3 regions of the Streptomyces sp. NPDC056738 genome follow, and region 1 is predicted to be linked to each of the others. Evidence: riboswitches for the same ligand, from Rfam matches in the RefSeq annotation. Region 1 holds a riboswitch; each other region holds the start of a gene.
What was found. A riboswitch is a leader RNA that binds a small molecule or an ion and turns the genes downstream of it on or off. The one in region 1 is predicted to bind cobalamin.
Positions count from the first base shown of each region.

Region 2: another riboswitch for cobalamin. It lies ahead of ACFRIC_RS35070 (cobalamin biosynthesis protein); the one in region 1 lies ahead of ACFRIC_RS02825 (CbtB-domain containing protein).
Region 3: another riboswitch for cobalamin. It lies ahead of metE (5-methyltetrahydropteroyltriglutamate--homocysteine S-methyltransferase); the one in region 1 lies ahead of ACFRIC_RS02825 (CbtB-domain containing protein).

Region 1 covers NZ_JBHTZF010000001.1:691,798-697,516, forward strand. The annotation lists gene scpA (methylmalonyl-CoA mutase) at 1-64, shown strand, start outside; gene meaB (methylmalonyl Co-A mutase-associated GTPase MeaB) at 61-1,044, shown strand; gene ACFRIC_RS02815 (hypothetical protein) at 1,453-2,307, shown strand; gene ACFRIC_RS02820 (CbtA family protein) at 2,392-3,150, opposite strand; gene ACFRIC_RS02825 (CbtB-domain containing protein) at 3,171-3,392, opposite strand; cobalamin riboswitch at 3,433-3,578, opposite strand; gene ACFRIC_RS02830 (enoyl-CoA hydratase/isomerase family protein) at 3,639-4,769, opposite strand; gene ACFRIC_RS02835 (CHAT domain-containing protein) at 5,437-5,719, shown strand, end outside.
Region 2 covers NZ_JBHTZF010000017.1:80,959-86,677, forward strand. The annotation lists gene cobN (cobaltochelatase subunit CobN) at 1-1,346, opposite strand, end outside; gene ACFRIC_RS35065 (cobyric acid synthase) at 1,343-2,938, opposite strand; gene ACFRIC_RS35070 (cobalamin biosynthesis protein) at 2,935-3,906, opposite strand; cobalamin riboswitch at 4,012-4,155, opposite strand; gene ACFRIC_RS35075 (hypothetical protein) at 4,289-4,507, opposite strand; gene ACFRIC_RS35080 (anion permease) at 4,528-5,719, opposite strand, start outside.
Region 3 covers NZ_JBHTZF010000001.1:479,270-484,988, reverse strand. The annotation lists gene metE (5-methyltetrahydropteroyltriglutamate--homocysteine S-methyltransferase) at 24-2,342, opposite strand; cobalamin riboswitch at 2,509-2,751, opposite strand; gene ACFRIC_RS01945 (3-hydroxybutyryl-CoA dehydrogenase) at 2,931-3,806, opposite strand; gene aceB (malate synthase A) at 3,803-5,401, opposite strand; gene aceA (isocitrate lyase) at 5,496-5,719, opposite strand, start outside.

The sequences.
Region 1 (5,719 bases):
GATCCCGGACGCGGCGTACGACCTCGTCCAGCGGCTCTCTGCCGACCTCGGGCACGACCTGTGATCCCACTCGACACCTATGTCAAGGGTGTGCTCGACGGGAAGCGGGCGCTGGTCGCCCGCGCCATCACGCTCGTCGAGTCCACCCGGCCCCAGCACCGCGCGCTGGCGCAGGAGTTGCTGACCGAGCTGCTCCCGTACAGCGGGAAGGCCCGGCGCATCGGCGTCAGCGGGGTGCCGGGCGTGGGCAAGTCGACGTTCATCGACGCGTTCGGCACGATGCTGACCTCGCTCGGCTTCCGGGTCGCGGTCCTCGCCGTCGACCCGTCCTCCACCCGTACGGGCGGCTCGATCCTCGGTGACAAGACCCGTATGGAGCGCCTGGCCGTGGACCCGGCCGCGTTCATCCGCCCCTCCCCCACGGCCGGGACGCTCGGCGGGGTGGCGAAGGCGACCCGCGAGTCGATCGTGGTGATGGAGGCGGCCGGCTACGACGTGGTGCTGGTGGAGACGGTCGGCGTCGGCCAGTCCGAGACCGCGGTCGCGAACATGGTCGACTCCTTCCTCCTGCTGACGCTGGCACGTACCGGGGACCAGTTGCAGGGCATCAAGAAGGGTGTCCTGGAGCTGGCGGACGTGATCGCCGTCAACAAGGCGGACGGCCCGCACCAGCGGGACGCGCAGTCGGCGGCACGTGAACTGGCGGGCGCGCTGCGGCTGATGCACGGCAAGGACGCCGTCTGGACGCCGCCGGTGCTGAGTTGCAGCGCCCGTGAGTCGGCCGGTCTGGACACTGTCTGGGACCGCCTGGAGCAGCACCGGACGCTGCTCGACTCGACCGGCCGCCTCGCCGAGAAGCGCCGTGACCAGCAGGTGGACTGGACCTGGACGATGGTCCGGGACGAACTGCTCGGCCGCCTGCACGCCGATCGGGCCGTACGGGAGGTGGCCCCCGACCTCGAACGCCAGGTCCGGGAGGGCGAGTTGACGGCCACGCTCGCGGCGGAGCGCATTCTCAAGGTGTTCGGCGGCGAAAGCCGCTGAGTCGGACGGCGGTGGCGGGGCAGGTCGGAGCCCGGCCACCGCTCGAAGCCGCGTGCGCGGGCCGACCGCAGCGGTGTCGGTCGGCCGCGCGCACGGTCCACAACCAGCCCTGTCCATGCGGGCGTTGCGGCGGTCCGGCCATGAACACGGCACGCGTGGCCACCGTACACAGGAGCACCGGAAACCTTCCGGTGCTCCCGCTCTTGGGCCCTCCTGTGCTCCCCACGGGTCTTCGAGCCGGGCGGGCGTCGCTACCGAGCGAGGTACAGATGGTGCCGAGAACCAGAGTGGGATCACCGCGGGCGCGGTACGTCAATACGCCTGCCGCGCACGTTCAGGACGCGTTCAGGTCGACCTTGTCAAGGTTCGACCGAGATCGAATCCCCCACACACCGCAGGAGCACCCCTTTGACGACGAAATCGGTGATGAAGAAGCTGCCCGAGGTGACGCTGGCCTTCTGGATCATGAAGATCGCCGCGACGACCCTGGGTGAGACGGCGGGTGATCTGTTCGCCCAGACCCTCAAGCTCGGCTACTTCGTGACCACGATCGTGCTGTTCCTGCTCTTCGTCGTGACGCTGGTCGTCCAGCTCAGGTCCCGCCGGTACAACCCGTTCTTCTACTGGACCGTGATCCTGTCGACCAGCATGGCCGGCACCACGATGTCGGACTTCATGAACCGCGATGCCAGCGCCAAGTACCTCTCGGGCGGCGCCTCCTCGCTCGGCTGGGGCCCACAGGGCCTCGGTCTGGGCTACCCCGAGGGAGCGGCGATCCTCGTCTCGCTCCTCCTGGCGATCTTCCTCGCCTGGAAACTGAGCGGGATGACCTTTCAGATCCGGGACATCGTCACCTTCCGCGGCGAGGCTCTGTTCTGGTCGGCGATCCTCGTCTCCAACACCCTCGGTACGTCGATGGGGGACTTCCTCTCCGACAGCTCCGGCCTCGGCTACCTGGGCGGGGCGCTGCTCGTCACCGGCGTACTGGCGGTGCTCGTCGCGCTGATGAAGGTGCCGACGGTGTCGAACGCCCTGCTGTTCTGGATCGCCTTCGTCCTCACCCGGCCGCTGGGCGCCACCGCGGGCGACTTCCTCACCAAACCGCTCGCCAAGGGAGGTCTCGACCTGGGCACCGCGGGCTCGTCGGCCGTGCTGCTCGCCGTCCTGCTCGGCCTCATGGCCTACGCACAGGTCCGGGAACGCCGAGACGCCGGGCCCGGCCCGGAGGCGGAGGCGCTCCGGCAGGAAGCCGGCCGTCGATGAGACCGGCCTCGGGCATGTCTCCAGGGCCCTGACGCGAGAGAGCCCCTCGGAACATCCGAGGGGCTCTCTCGCATTCCGGACCGGTCAGCTCGCGGCCGGGACCGAGTGCCCGGAAGGTACCTTCGCGGGCTTGGGGTTGAGCATGCGTTCGGCCAACTCGCCGAAGGCCAGGCCGAATCCGCCCCACAGGACGGTCTGGATGGCCAGGGCGGAGAGCCTGAAGCGCCACAGCAGCGTGGCCGGGAAGTCCGTGGGGACCTCGTTGACGGCGGGCAGGAACGCGTAGGCCAGGCCGATCACCACGGCGAACGCGGCCACCGCGACGACGGTGGCGTACCAGGCGCCCAGAGCGGGAGCCAGGCGCTTGCCGAGGATGGTGGCGGCGACGGCCAGCAGCACGCTGAGGACCATCATCAGGAAGTACAGGGCGGTCCGCTTGCCGATGGTGTCGGGGTCGCCGACCGACGGCGGGTTGGCCGGGTACTTCAGGAACGGCACGACGTACACGGCGAGGAGCGCGGTCCCGGACAGCAGGAGCGCGGTCGCGCGCGGGCCGAAGCGGCCCACACGGCCGAGGGCGAAGCAGTAGGCGAGCGCCGCGATGCCGCCGAAGGAGACGCCGTAGACCAGGACACCGGTGGCCAGGCCCGCGGTGGACTGGAGGCTGCGGGAGACGAGTTCGACCTCGTGCCCGTGCGCGTGGGAGTGCGCCTCCTCGAAGCCGATGGCGCTGTCGACGCTCGGTTCACCGAGCAAGTAGGCGACGACCAGGGCCAGTACACCGGCCGCGAGGCCTGCGAGCATGCCGCGTACGAGGAGGTTTCTTACCGTTGCGGAGTTCATGACGAGTGCTCTTCCTCGCGTCAGTGGCAGGGGAAGCCGAGCAGGTGGCGGGCGTCGTGCACCCACTCGTGGACGTCCTCGCCGGAGACGACGGAGGTGGCGCCCTGTTCGGCGCCGACGAAGTACAGCAGGACCAGCATCAGGATGCCGAAGAAGGCCGCCCAGGGGACGATCGCGCCGATCGGCAGCTTGGCGGGGAGAGCGGGGGTGGTGGCTGTCGGCGGAGCGACGGTCTGCGCCATGGCAGGACCTCCTCGGGAGTTCGCGTCCCATCTCGGTGGTGCACAGGATGCCGCCTACGGGTCTGACTCACGAGGTCCCGGCGTGGCCGGGACGGCTCGTTCACAGTGGCGCGACCGTGCCGGATTTGCACCGGCTTCCGTCTTGACGTCATCGATATCGGACCGACCGTACCGCGTGGCGCGTACCTGGCCAAGACCGCGCCGACCGGGGTGATCTTCCTCTCGTCCCAGGTGACACGCCCGTCCTCAGCCTTCTTCCGCCCCCGCACCCGTGCCGGACTCGCCCTCGGACAGCCCGAGTTCACGCTCGCCCAGCGGCGTGAAGAAGCGCTCGACGTCGGCGTCGGTGACCTCGGCGAGTGTGGCCGGGAACCAGCGCGGCCGGCGGTCCTTGTCGATGATCTGGGCCCGGACGCCCTCCACCAGGTCGGGGGCGGACAGGGCGGCACAGGAGACGCGGTACTCCTGGTCGAGAACACGCTCCAGCGATCCGAGCCGCCGGGCGCGGCGCAGGGAGGCCAGCGTGACCTTCAGAGCGGTGGGCGAGTTGCCGAGCAGGATCTCCGCCGTCTCCTTCGCGGCCGGGTCGTCGGTCGCGAGCAGCCGCCGGACGATCTCCTCGACCGAGCCGGCGTCGTAGCAGGCGTCGATCCACCCGCGCCGCTCGGCGAGTTCGGCCGGCGGGGCGGGCCGGGCGTGAGCGGCCACGGCCTCGGCCACGGGCCGGTCGGCGAGGTCGGACACGAACCCCTGGAGCGAGGAGGCCGGCAGGAAGTGGTCGGCGAGGCCGCACAGCAGCGCGTCCCCGGCGCCGATCGAGGCGCCCGTCAGGGCGAGATGGGTGCCGAGTTCGCCCGGGGCGAGGGCGAGCAGACGGGTGCCGCCGACGTCGGGGACGAAACCGATGCCGGTCTCGGGCATGGCCACGCGCGAGCGCTCGGTGACGATCCGCACGCCGCCGTGGGCGGAGATCCCGACGCCGCCGCCCATGACGATGCCGTCCATGACCGCCACGTACGGCTTGGGGTAGCGGGCAATGCGGGCGTTGAGGTGGTACTCGTCGCGCCAGAAGGCGGCCGACGCGGTGCCGTCCGCGTCGCGCGCGTCGTCGTGGACGACCCGGATGTCGCCGCCCGCGCACAGGCCGCGCTCCCCGGCCCCGGTGATGACGACGGTCTCGACGGCGGGGTCGTGTTCCCAGGCGGTGAGCGCCCGGTCGATCCGCCGCACCATCGCGTGGTTCAGGGCGTTCAGCGCCCTGGGCCGGTTGAGGGTGATGCGGCCGACGCGTCCTTCGGTGCGCAGCAGGACGGATTCCTCCACGCCGGAAGCCTGGGGGCCGGACGCCTCGGGGCCGGATGCCTGGGAGCCGCTCATCCGAACGCCTGCGCAGGGCGACGGGTCACGATGACGCGCATGATCTCGGTGGTTCCTTCCACGTCCCGGCCGCGCGGGTCACCACGGCCTCCGAACCACCGTACCCACCACACCCGTCCCGCGATCGAACGGCCCGCGCGGTCAGTTCCTCCGGCCTGGCTGCGGCGAGGACACGGATCACACGTCCACCGGGAGCCTGCGGAGCGAGGTGTCACCGCCGTCCGGGACGCGGCCCCTCGGCACCGGAAGGACGACACCAGGGCGCCGGCGACTTCGGCCCCCGCCCCGGCCACCGGGCTGACGGCGGTGGGGTGCGTCGGCGCCGGGCGGGGCGCAACCGCTCGAGCACGTCTCGCCTCCAGGCCGCCAACTGCCCCAACTACCCCAGTTTCACGACCCGTTCGACCGTCCCAGGCCCTGTCGTGGAACCGATCAGGTGTACCCAGGCGCAACCGAGCGTGGCTCTGGTCCAGGTGGGGAATGGTTGGCTGCGTGGGCGGGGTACCGGCGTGGTGTGCGATCACGGAGCACCCATCGAGGCTGGAAACGATCACCGATGGGAGGGTCGGCGGGGTCTGGCCGAGGGGCCTGCCCGGCGTGGCTCGGGCTGCAGGGAGTCCGGTGTGGAAGCCGCCGCCGATTGCCCGTGCACGGGTGAGCCGAGGGGATGCTGCTGATGATTGACCCAGGTCTGGCCGCGCGGGCACGGCATCTGCTCGCCCATCACCCGCAGCGACTCTCCGATGACGAGTTCCTCGCCGAAGCCACAACGCTCCACGACCTTGTAGAGGACCCTCCTACCGAGCAGCCGGCCCACGAGGCGGTCTTGTTGCGACGCCGGATGACGCAGATCTGGTCACGGTCCGAGCAGACCGCGATGCCACCCGTTGAGTTCCGGTATGGACTCTTTCGTGCGGGGCACCTCGACGAGCCCGGGCCGTTCCGGCAGT
Region 2 (5,719 bases), on a different contig from region 1:
AGCACGATGTCGTCGCCGTCGACGTAGAGGGAGCCCGGCGGCTCGCCCCAGGCCTCCAGCATGCCCTCGCGCAGCGCCGGGTCGAGGGTGTCGAACCAGGCCCGGTAGTCGGCGAGCGGCACCCGCGCCGGGGCGGCGGCGAGCTGCTCCTCGGTCAGCCACTCGACGTCGTGGCCGCCGGCCGCGATCAGCCGGTGGATCAACTCGTCGCCGTTGTCCGGGTACTGGGTGAGGGCGTAGCCCGCGTCGCGGAGGGCGTCGAGGACCCGAACCGCCGAGGCGGGGGTGTCGAGGCCGACCGCGTTGCCGACGCGCGAGTGCTTGGTCGGGTAGGCGGTGAAGACGATCCCGAGCTTCTTCTCCGCGTTCGGCTTGTGCTTCAACCGCGCGTGCCGCAGGGCGATCCCGGCGACGCGGGCGGCCCGCTCGGGGTCGGCGACGTACACCGGGACGTCGTCGGGGCCCTGCTCCTTGAAGGAGAACGGCACGGTGATCAGACGGCCGTCGAACTCCGGGATGGCGACCTGCATCGCCGCGTCCATCGGGGACAGGGCGGCGTCCGAGGCGTCCCAGGCGCTCTTCGACGAGGTCAGGCAGAGGCCCTGGAGCACCGGGACGTCGAGGTCGGCGAGCGCCCCGATGTCCCAGGCCTCCTCGTCGCCGCCCGCCGACGCCTGCGAGGCGTGCGTGCCGCCGGCGGCCAGGACGGTGGCGACGAGCGCGTCGGCCCGGCCGAGGATCTCGTACAGGCCGGGGTCGGCCCCGCGCAGCGAACCGCAGTACACGGGAAGGGCGTTGGCGCCGCGCGCCTCGATCGCCTCGCACAGCGTGTCCACGAACGCGGTGTTCCCGGACAGTTCGTGCGCCCGGTAGAACAGCACGCCGACCGTCGGCCGGCCCTCGACGTACGCGAACTCGCCGTGGACGCCGAACTCGGCCGTCCGGTGCGGCTCCTCGAAGCCCTCGCCCGTCAGCAGCACGGTGTCGGAGAGGAACCGGGCCAGCTCCCCGAGGTTGGCCGGACCGCCCTCGACGAGATAGCGCAGCGCCTCGGCGACCACGCCCGCGGGCGCCGACGAATCGGCCATCAGCTCGGCGTCCGGGACGGACTCGCCGCCCAGCAGCACGGTCGGGATCCCGGACGCCTTCAGGAAGGCCAGCCCGTCCTCCCAGGCCCGCTTGCCGCCGAGCAGCCGCACGACGGCCAGGTCCGCGCCCTCGACGAGCGCGGGGAGTTCGCCGGTGACGTCCACCCGGGTCGGGTTGCCGATCCGGTAGGCGGCGCCACTGGCACGGGCCGCCAGCAGGTCCGTGTCGGCGGTCGACAACAACAACACTGTGCTCATGCGGGTGCTCCCGGTGGGATGAAGGGCAGTCCTTGCGGCGCGCCGGACTCGATGAGCCGCCACAGCGCGTCCGTGTCCGCGTGTTCCTCGATCAGGTCGCCGAGCCGGTCGAGCTGCTCCTCGCGCAGCGCCGCGAACGACGTGTCGGGGGCCGGCACGAAGCGGCGGCCCGCGGCGGCGGCCACCTCGCGCAGGAAGGCCCGCCGGAATCCGTCCGACTCCAGGGAGCCGTGCCAGTGCGTGCCCCAGACGGAGCCGACCCGGCACCCGTCCAGACCCTGTCCGTGGCCGTCGGACATGAACGGCGTGCCGCCGGTGACCTCGGCGACGCCGTGGTGGATCTCGTACCCCTCGACGGGTTCGCCGAGGGCCTCGCCGACCGGCCGCGCCAGCGTCTTCTCCCGGGCGAACCGCACGCGTACGGGCAGGAGTCCGAGCCCCTCGACCCGGCCGGCGCGCGACTCGACCTCGTCCTCGATGTGCTCGCCGAGGAGCTGGTAGCCGCCGCAGACGCCGAGGACGGGCCGCCCCTCGGCGGCCCGGCGCGCGATGGCGTCCGCGAGGCCGCGCTCGCGCAGCCACCGGAGCGCGTTGACCGTGCCCCGGGTGCCGGGGACGACGACCAGGTCCGCGTCGGCCAGCTCCTCGGCCCGGTCCACGAACCGCACGACGACGCCCGGTTCGGCGGCCAGCGCGTCGACGTCGGTGAAGTTGGACATCAGCGGGATCGCGCAGACGGCGACCCGCAGGACGTCCTCGCCGACGGGGGCGGCGACGGCGGACTCGCGGACGGCGCCGCGCAGCGAGACGCGCAGCCCGTCTTCCTCGTCGATGCCGAGTCCGTGCTGGAAGGGCAGCACGCCGTAGGTGCGCCGCCCGGTCAGGCCGTGCAGCATGTCGAGCCCCGGCTCCAGCAGGCTCACGTCACCGCGGAACTTGTTGACGAGGAATCCGGCGACGAGCGCCTGGTCCTCGGGCGACAGCAGCGCGACGGTCCCGAAGAACGAGGCGAACACCCCGCCCCGGTCGATGTCGCCGACGACGAGCACGGGAAGCCCCGCGTTCCGCGCCACCCCCATGTTCACGATGTCGGTGCGCCGCAGATTGATCTCGGCCGGGCTGCCGGCCCCTTCACAGATCACCGCGTCATACGTGCCCCGCAACTGCGTCAGACAGTCGAGGACGGTGGCGAGGAGTGCTTCCTGGCGCCCCCCGCGCAGCCGGTCCCCGGGCGCCGCGGCGCCCGGCGCGGGGCCCGTCGCGGACCCGGTCGTCCCGAAGAAGCCGCGGGCGCTCATCTCGCCGACCGGCCTGCCCATCAGGACGACCTGACTGCTGCGGTCGCTGCCCGGTTTGAGCAGCACCGGATTCATCAGCGCGGTCGGCTCCACACGGGCGGCCTGCGCCTGCATGGCCTGCGCCCGCCCGATCTCGGCGCCCTCGCGCGTCACGAACGAGTTCAGCGACATGTTCTGGGCCTTGAAGGGCGCGACCTTGACGCCCTGGCGCGCCAGCCACCGGCAGATCCCGGCGGTCACGACGCTCTTGCCCGCGTCCGAGGTGGTCCCGGCGATCAGCAGTCCGCCGCTCATGCGGTGCGCCCCTTCCTGGTGAACGGAACCCGTCCGGCCCCGGTGAGCAGAACCCGCCCGGCGGCGCTCACGCCGAGCGCGAGCCAGCCGACGCGCCGGGAGAGCCGTACGGCCCGTTCGATGTCGTGGACGTGGACGGCGCGCCCCACGCCGTTGAGCACGGGCCGGTGCTCGACCCGTCCGCCGTACGAGAGGGTGCCGCCGAGCCGCACGCCGAGCGTGCCCGCGAACGAGGCCTCCACGGGCCCGGCGTTGGGGCTCGGATGCTTGCGGGCGTCCGCGCGCCAGGCCCGCAGGGCTCCGCGCGGGTCGGGTCCGGCCACGGCCGCGAGGACGGCGGTCAGCCGGGCTCCCGGCCAGCCGGCCAGGTCGTCGAGCCGGGCGGAGGCCCAGCCGTAGCGCCGGTGGCGGGGGGACCTGTGTCCGACCATGGCGTCGAGCGTGTTCACGGCGCGGAAGGCGACGAGTCCGGGCACACCACCGACGGCCCCCCAGACCAGGGCGCCCACGACGGCGTCGGAGGTGTTCTCGGCGACGGACTCGACGACCGCGCGCGCGACGCCGTCGGCGTCCAGCGCCTGCGGATCGCGTCCGCACAGGTGCGGCAGCCGCTCCCGGGCCGCGCCGAGGTCACCGGCCGCGAGCGCGCCGCCGATCGTCCGCGCCTCGTGGCCGAGAGAGGTGCCTCCGACGACGGCCCAGGTGGCGGCGGCGGTCAGGGCGACGGAGGCGGCGGGGGAGCGGCGTACGGCACGGCTCGCCAGCGCGGCCAGTCCGGTGGCGCCGCCGACGCAGACGGCCGTGTGCAGCGCGCCCCACCCGCGGTGGTCGCGCCACAGTGTCCGTTCGACGGTCGCGGCGGCCCGCCCGAAAGCGGCGACCGGATGCCCTCGGCGGGGATCGCCGAGCAGCAGGTCGCCGAGAAGGCCGGCGGCGGCGCCGTACGCGAAGACGCGATCGGCACGCACGGGGTCAGCCGGCCGTGGGGTGGAGCGGAACCCTCGTACTCAGCGAAACGGGCAACGGGCAGCCGCGCATGGCGATATGTCCTCACTCAGGGTGTCCACGCCCTGGTTCGACGAGACCGGCGGTGAGAGTTCCTGGCTCCCGGGGAGTTTCTTCCCCGATGACAGTGGCGGGACCGCGCCGGATTCGCACCGGCTTCCTCTCATGCCGCCGTACTTGGCTCCGGCAGTCCACCACGGGGCGAGAACGGCCGTCAACTGGCTGTTGACCTGCGGAGGGACAGTGTGCGCAGGCCCACATACGCGTGGGGTGCGGGACGGTGATCCGTCCCGCACCCCACGCGCGGTACCGCTCGGCTCGGCCCGGTTCCGGGCCGTCGCCGGGCTACTTGGTGATGATCAGGGAGATGCCGTACGCCACCGCCGCGGCGCAGGCCGCGAAGCAGACGTACGCGCCGGTGGCCGCCGCGACCGCGGAACCGCCCTGGGCGGACTCCTTCTTGGAGAGGCCGGCGACGCCGAGGGTGAAGAGGGCGACGAGGGCCACGGTCACTCCGAGGCTGACCCCGAAGACGGATCCGAGGGCTGACCAGTCGATGCTCATGCTGTTTCTTCCTTCGGTTCTCAGGCCACTCGGGACGGCGCCGACGGGTTCGCCGTGGGCTCGGCCGGAGCCGGGATGGTGGCCGTGAGGCCTTCGGCCACGGTGCCGGCCGGGGGCGGGGTGACCGCGGCGATGGCCTGCGTCACCACACCGGCGGGCTCCTCGGTGTCGTTCACGTTGTTGTGGTCGACGACCTCGCGGCGCGAGCGGCGCCAGATCGCGAAGCTGGAACCGACCAGGAAGACCGCGACCAGCGTGGTGCCCCAGGCGCCGAAACCGGTCACCCATTCGGCGAGCGCGCCGACCAGGGCGGCGGCGGGCAGCGTGAGGACCCAGGCGACGACCATGCGGGTGGCGGTGGACCAGCGGACCACACCGCCCTTGCGGCCGAGACCGGCGCCCATCACGGAACCGGAGACCGAGTGCGTGGTGGAGAGGGAGAAGCCGATGTGCGAGGAGGCCAGGATGACCGTCGCCGCGCTGGTCTGGGCGGCGAAGCCCTGCTGCGGCTGAAGGTCGGTCAGGCCCCGGCCCATCGTGCGGATGATGCGCCAGCCGCCGAGGTAGGTGCCGAGCGCGATGGCGAGACCGGCGGAGAGGATGACCCAGACCGGCGGGTCGGAGTCGGGAGCGACGGCGCCACCGGCGACCAGGGCCAGGGTGATGATGCCCATCGTCTTCTGCGCGTCGTTGGTGCCGTGGGCCAGCGAGACCAGGCCCGCGGAGGCGATCTGGCCGGCGCGGTAGCCCTTCTTGGTGGCCTTGGTGTCGGCGCCACCGCTCAGCTTGTACGACAGCCGGGTCGCGAGCATGGCGGCCAGACCGGCGACGATCGGGGCGGCGACGGCGGGCAGAAGCACCTTGCCGACCAGGACGTCACCGTGCACGGCGCCGGTACCGGCGGAGGCGATGGTGGCGCCGACCAGGCCGCCCATGAGGGCGTGCGAGGAGCTGGACGGGAGTCCGACGAGCCACGTCACCAGATTCCAGAGGATCGCGCCGACGAGCGCGGCGAAGATCACCTCTGGCCGGATGCCTGTCTCGTCGACGAGGCCCTTGGAGATCGTGTTGGCGACCTCGACGGAGAGGAAGGCGCCGACAAGGTTGAGGGCGGCGGACATGGCCACCGCGACCTTGGGCTTGAGTGCGCCGGTCGAGATGGTGGTGGCCATCGCGTTGGCGGTGTCGTGGAAACCGTTCGTGAAATCGAAC
Region 3 (5,719 bases), 210 kb from region 1:
CCCCCGGCCGATGGGGCCTCTGGCTAGCGGGCGGAGAGTTCCTCGCGAACCTCGCGGGCGGCGGCGACCAGGTTCTCCAGAGAGGCGCGGGTCTCCGGCCAACCGCGGGTCTTCAGGCCGCAGTCGGGGTTGACCCACAACCGCTCGGCGGGAATGGCCTCGAGCCCGGTCCGCAGGAGCGCGGCGGCCTCCTGCGCACTGGGTACCCGCGGCGAGTGGATGTCGTACACGCCGGGCCCGGCCTCACGCGGATAGCCGTGCGCGGCGAGCTCGCGCGCGACCTGCATGTGCGAGCGGGCGGCTTCGAGGCTGATGACGTCGGCGTCGAGGTCGTCGATGGCCTGGACGATGTCCCCGAACTCGGCGTAGCACATGTGGGTGTGGATCTGGGTGTCCGGCCGTACGCCTCCGGTGGTCAGCCGGAACGCCTCGGTCGCCCACGCGAGGTACGCTGGGCGGTCGGCGGCCCGCAGTGGCAGCGTCTCGCGCAAGGCGGGCTCGTCCACCTGGATCACCGAAGTCCCGGCCGTCTCCAGGTCGTCGACCTCGTCCCGCAGGGCGAGGGCGACCTGTCGGGCGGTGTCGCCGAGGGGCTGGTCGTCGCGGACGAAGGACCAGGCGAGCATGGTGACCGGGCCGGTGAGCATGCCCTTCACCGGCCGGGAGGTGAGCGACTGGGCGTACGTCGTCCAGCGCACGGTCATCGGTCCGGGGCGGGAGATGTCCCCGGCCAGGATCGGCGGACGGACGTAGCGAGTTCCGTAGGACTGCACCCAACCGTGCCGCGTGGCCAGGTATCCCGTCATCTGCTCGGCGAAGTACTGGACCATGTCGTTGCGTTCGGGCTCGCCGTGCACCAGGACGTCCAGGCCGGTCTTCTCCTGGAAGGCGATGACCTCCTGGATCTCGGCCCGGATGCGCTCCTCGTAGCCTGCCGCGTCGATGCGTCCCGTCCGCAGGTCGGCGCGGGCGGTGCGCAGTTCGCCGGTCTGCGGGAAGGAGCCGATCGTGGTGGTCGGCAGCAGGGGAAGGCCGAGACGGGCTCGTTGAGCCGGTGCCCGCCGGGCATAGGGCTGTGAGCGGCGGCCGTCGGCGTCCGTGACGGCCGTGATGCGGGCCCGGACGGCGGGGTCGTGTGTGATCGGTGAGTTCACGCGCGAGGCCAAGTCGGCGCGGTTCGCGGCGAGTTCGCCCGCGATCGCGTCGGTGCCGAGGCGCAGGCCCTGGGCGAGGGTGGCGATCTCGGTGGACTTCTGGCGGGCGAAGGCGAGCCAGCGCAGGATCTGGGGGTCGATGTCCTGCTCGGCGGTCGTGTCGAGCGGGACGTGGAGGAGGGAACACGACGCCGACACGTCGACCTGGTCGGCGAGACCCAGCAGGGTGCCGAGGGTGGCGAGGGACTTGGCCAGGTCGTTGATCCAGATGTTGCGGCCGTTCACGACACCCGCGATGAGTCGCTTGCCGGGCAGACCGCCCACGGCCGCGAGGGCCTCGAGGTTGGCCGCCGCGGCGTCGGTGAAGTCCAGGGCGAGCCCGTCGACGGGGGCCTTGGCCAGCACCGGCAGGGCCTCGCCGAGCCGGTCGAGGTACGAGGCGACCAGGAGTTTGGGCCGGTCGGTCAGGCTGCCGAGCGCGTGGTAGGCGTGGGCGGCGGCGTCCAGTTCGGCCCGGGTGCGGTCCTGAACGAGGGCGGGCTCGTCCAACTGGACCCACTCGGCTCCGGCCGCGCGCAGGTCGGCGAGGACCTCGGCGTACACCGGCAGCAGGCGGTCCAGCAGCGTGAGCGGTTCGAAGTCCGCGGGCACGCCCGGGGCGGGTTTGGCGAGCAGCAGGTAGGTGACCGGCCCGACCAGGACCGGACGGGCGTCCAGTCCGAGGGCGAGCGCTTCCTTCAGGTGGGCGACCTGCCGGGTGGAGTCGGCCGTGAAGACCACGTCAGGGCCCAACTCGGGCACCAGATAGTGGTAGTTGGTGTCGAACCACTTGGTCATCTCCAGCGGTGCGACATCCTGCGTACCGCGCGCCATGGCGAAGTAGCCCTCCAGGGCGTCCGCCTCCAGGGCGGCCCGATGGCGGGCGGGGATCGCGCCGACCATGACGGTGGTGTCGAGGACGTGGTCGTAGTACGAGAAGTCGCCGGTCGGGACCTCGTCGACACCGGCTTCGGTGAGCCGGCGCCAGTTCGCGGCGCGGAGGTCGGCGGCGGCGCGGTGGAGGGCGTCGGCGGTGACGCGGCCCTTCCAGTAGCCCTCGATCGCCTTCTTCAGTTCCCGGTCGGGTCCCTGGCGGGGGTAGCCGTACACGGTGGCCCGTGCTGCCGCGGTCGCGGACTTCGCTGTCACGGAAATCTCCTTCGCGAGATATCTCCCTGGGATCCCGGTGACGGGACGCGAGCGCGAAGGGGTGACGGACCGGGCGGAACCGACCTCGCGCGGCACGGCGCGATCTTCCGTCCGATATGTACGCCGACCCGCCCACGAGGTCACCGGGACATCCGCGCACGAGTCCTTTCGCGCGCGGGCAACGGGCAGGTCTTCGGACTCACGGGCACGTCTCCTCGTACACACTTCGTACGAGCGATACGAGACACCTACTGGCCGTCGCTTCCCAGGCCCGGTTCGTCGGACCCAGTGCGTATGACGGCGGTCGTTCCCGCTCACCGCTGCGGGGCAGTCCCGGATTCCCACCGGGTTCCCTCTTACGACGCATCCCGCCTGGCGGACGGGGCGAACCAGCTGCACCGCCCACCCTAGGGCAATCCGCCCGCGCGGCCGACCCCGTCCGGCATTCGGATGGTGACGGGGACACGGGCGCGGTGACGACGGGAAGCGCCGCCCCCACGCTTCCCGTCGCCCTCCCCCCGTGAGGCGTCCGCCGGCTCCCTCGGTCGGCAGTGCGGTCCGGCCCTCGGCCCGGTCGGGGCAGGATGTTCAGGCTGTCGCCTGGCCGTAGGTGTGGAATCCCCGTCCGGTCTTCCGGCCCAGCAGTCCCGCCTCGACCATGCGCTGGAGCAGCGGGGGCGGGGCGTAGAGGGGTTCCCTGAACTCGTCGTAGAGCGATTCCGCGATCGAGGCGACGGTGTCCAGGCCGATCAGGTCCGCGAGCTTGAGCGGGCCCATCGGATGGGCGCAGCCCAGCTCCATGCCGGTGTCGATGTCGGCCGCCGTGGCGAAGCCCGACTCCGCCATCCGGACGGCCGCCAGTACGTACGGGATCAGCAGGGCGTTGACGACGAAGCCGGCTCGGTCCCGTGAGCGGATCACCGTCTTGCCGAGCGTGCCCGTGGCGAAGTCCTCCACCGCGGTCACGGTCTCCGGCGAGGTGTGCAGCGAGGCCACGACCTCCACCAGCGGCAGCACCGGCACCGGGTTGAAGAAGTGCAGTCCCACCACGCGGTCGGCACGGCTCGTGGCCATCCCGAGCCGCATCACCGGCAAGGAGGAGGTGTTCGTCGCGAACACCGCACCCGGATCCTCGACGGTCTTGTCGAGGGCGGCGAACACCTCGGTCTTGGCGTCGGCGTTCTCGATGACCGCCTCGACGACGAGCTGCCGGTCGGCCAGGTCGTCCAGAGTGCCCGTGAAGACGATGCGGGCGAGGGCGTCCCGCGCTGCCTGTGGCTCCAACTTGCCTCGGCGTACGGCCCGTTCGAGAGAGGAGGCCACTCGTTCGCGGGCTGCGCGGGCGGCTGTCGCGTCGGCTTCGCAGACCACCGTGTCCAGTCCGGCCCGCGCGCAGACCTCGGCGATGCCCGCGCCCATCCGGCCGCCCCCGACCACGCCCACGCGCCGGAAGCCGGCGCTCACGATCGGGGCTCCGCGTGCCGCACGAGGTGCCCGGAGTAGGCGTCCGGGGTGAAGAAGAGAGGCAACTCGCCGCTGAGGGCGGTGCGTTCGAAGAGTGCGCGCACGGCGTCGAGGTCCGCCCACGGGTACTCGGATCCGAGCGCGGCGAGTTCCTCGTCGAGGATGTCGACCACGCCCAGCCGGTCGATCACCCGGTGTCGCAGCCACTGCCAGATCTGCACGCGGGCGATCTCGGCGGTCGCCGCGTCCTCCATGAGGCCGTACAGGGCGACCGCTCCCTGACCCCGCATCCAGGCGGCGAAGTACCGCAACGCGACAGCGATGTTGGTGCGCACGCCCTCCGGCGTGGGCGGTCCGGTGATCCGGCGCACCGACAGCAGGTCCGCGGCCCGGACGTCCACGTCGTCCCGCGTCCGGTCGGTCTGGTCGGGCCGGTCCCCCAGGACACCGTCGAACACCTCACGGCACACCGGGACGAGCCCGGGATGGGCGACCCAGGACCCGTCGAACCCGTCCTCCGCCTCGCGCTCCTTGTCCAGCCGTACCGTGGCGAGCGCCGCCTCGTGGGTGGCCGGGTCCTTGCTCGGCACCTGGGCCGCCATGCCGCCGATGGCGTGGGCGCCGCGCTTGTGACAGGTGCGCACGAGCAGTTCGGTGTATGCCCGCATGAAAGGCGCGGTCATGGTGACCTTCGCCCGGTCGGGGAGGAGGAAGTCGGTGCGATGCCCGAGGGTCTTGATCAGGCTGAACAGGTAGTCCCACCGGCCCGCGTTGAGGCCGGAGCTGTGCTCGCGCAGCTCGTAGAGGATCTCCTCCATCTCGAAGGCCGCGGTGATCGTCTCGATGAGGACCGTGGCCCGGATCGTGCCCCGGGGGATGCCCAGCAGTTCCTGCGCGGTGAGGAAGACGTCGTTCCACAGCCGTGCCTCGTACCGGTTCTCCAGCTTTGGCAGGTAGAAGTAGGGTCCGTGCCCGGCGTCGATCTGACGCCGCGCGCAGTGGAAGAAGTAGAGCCCGAAGTCGACGAGGGCTGCGGGCACCGGTCCGCCGTCGAACTCCAGGTGGTCCTCGGTGAGATGCCAGCCGCGCGGCCGGACGACGATGGTGGCGAGCCTTTCCCGGTCGGCAAGTCGGTACTCCCTGCCGTCCTCGGCGGTGAAGTCGATGCGGCGCTCGATCGCGTCGAGCAGGGTGAGCTGGCCGCCGATGATGTTCGCCCAGGTGGGGGCGGTGGCGTCCTCGAAGTCCGCCATCCACACCCGGGCACCGGAGTTGAGGGCGTTGACCGCCATACGACGTTCCGGCGGTCCGGTGATCTCGACCCGGCGGTCGGTCAGGCCAGGTGCCGCGGGCGCCACGCGCCAGGAGGGGTCGGCACGGACGCCCGAGGTGACGATGGGGAAGTCGAGCGGGGAGCCGGCCGCGATGCGCAGGGACTGGCGTCTGCGTTCCTTCAGCAACTCCCGCCTGCGCTCGCCGAACGCGGCGGCGAGGCTGCCGACGAAGTCCAGGGCGGCGGGCGTGAGGATCTCGTCGTGCCGGTCGCCCGGCGCCGCGAGCACGCGGACGCGGTGGGTCAGGGTGGTGGTGGACATCGGGTTCTCCAGACGGAAGGGGGGAGTGGGGAGCGGACGGGGGAGGCCGTACGATCCCCACTCGGTCGGGAGCGGGCGGGGGAGGCCACACGTTCTAGTGGAACTGCTCTTCCTCCGTGGACCCGGCCAGAGCGGTGGTGGAGGACGCCGGGTTGACGGCGGTGGAGACCAGGTCGAAGTAGCCGGTACCGACCTCGCGTTGGTGCCTGACGGCGGTGAACCCGTGCTCCTGGGCGGCGAACTCCCTTTCCTGGAGGTCGACGTAAGCAGTCATCCCGTGCTCGGCGTAGCCACGCGCGAGGTCGAACATGCCGTGGT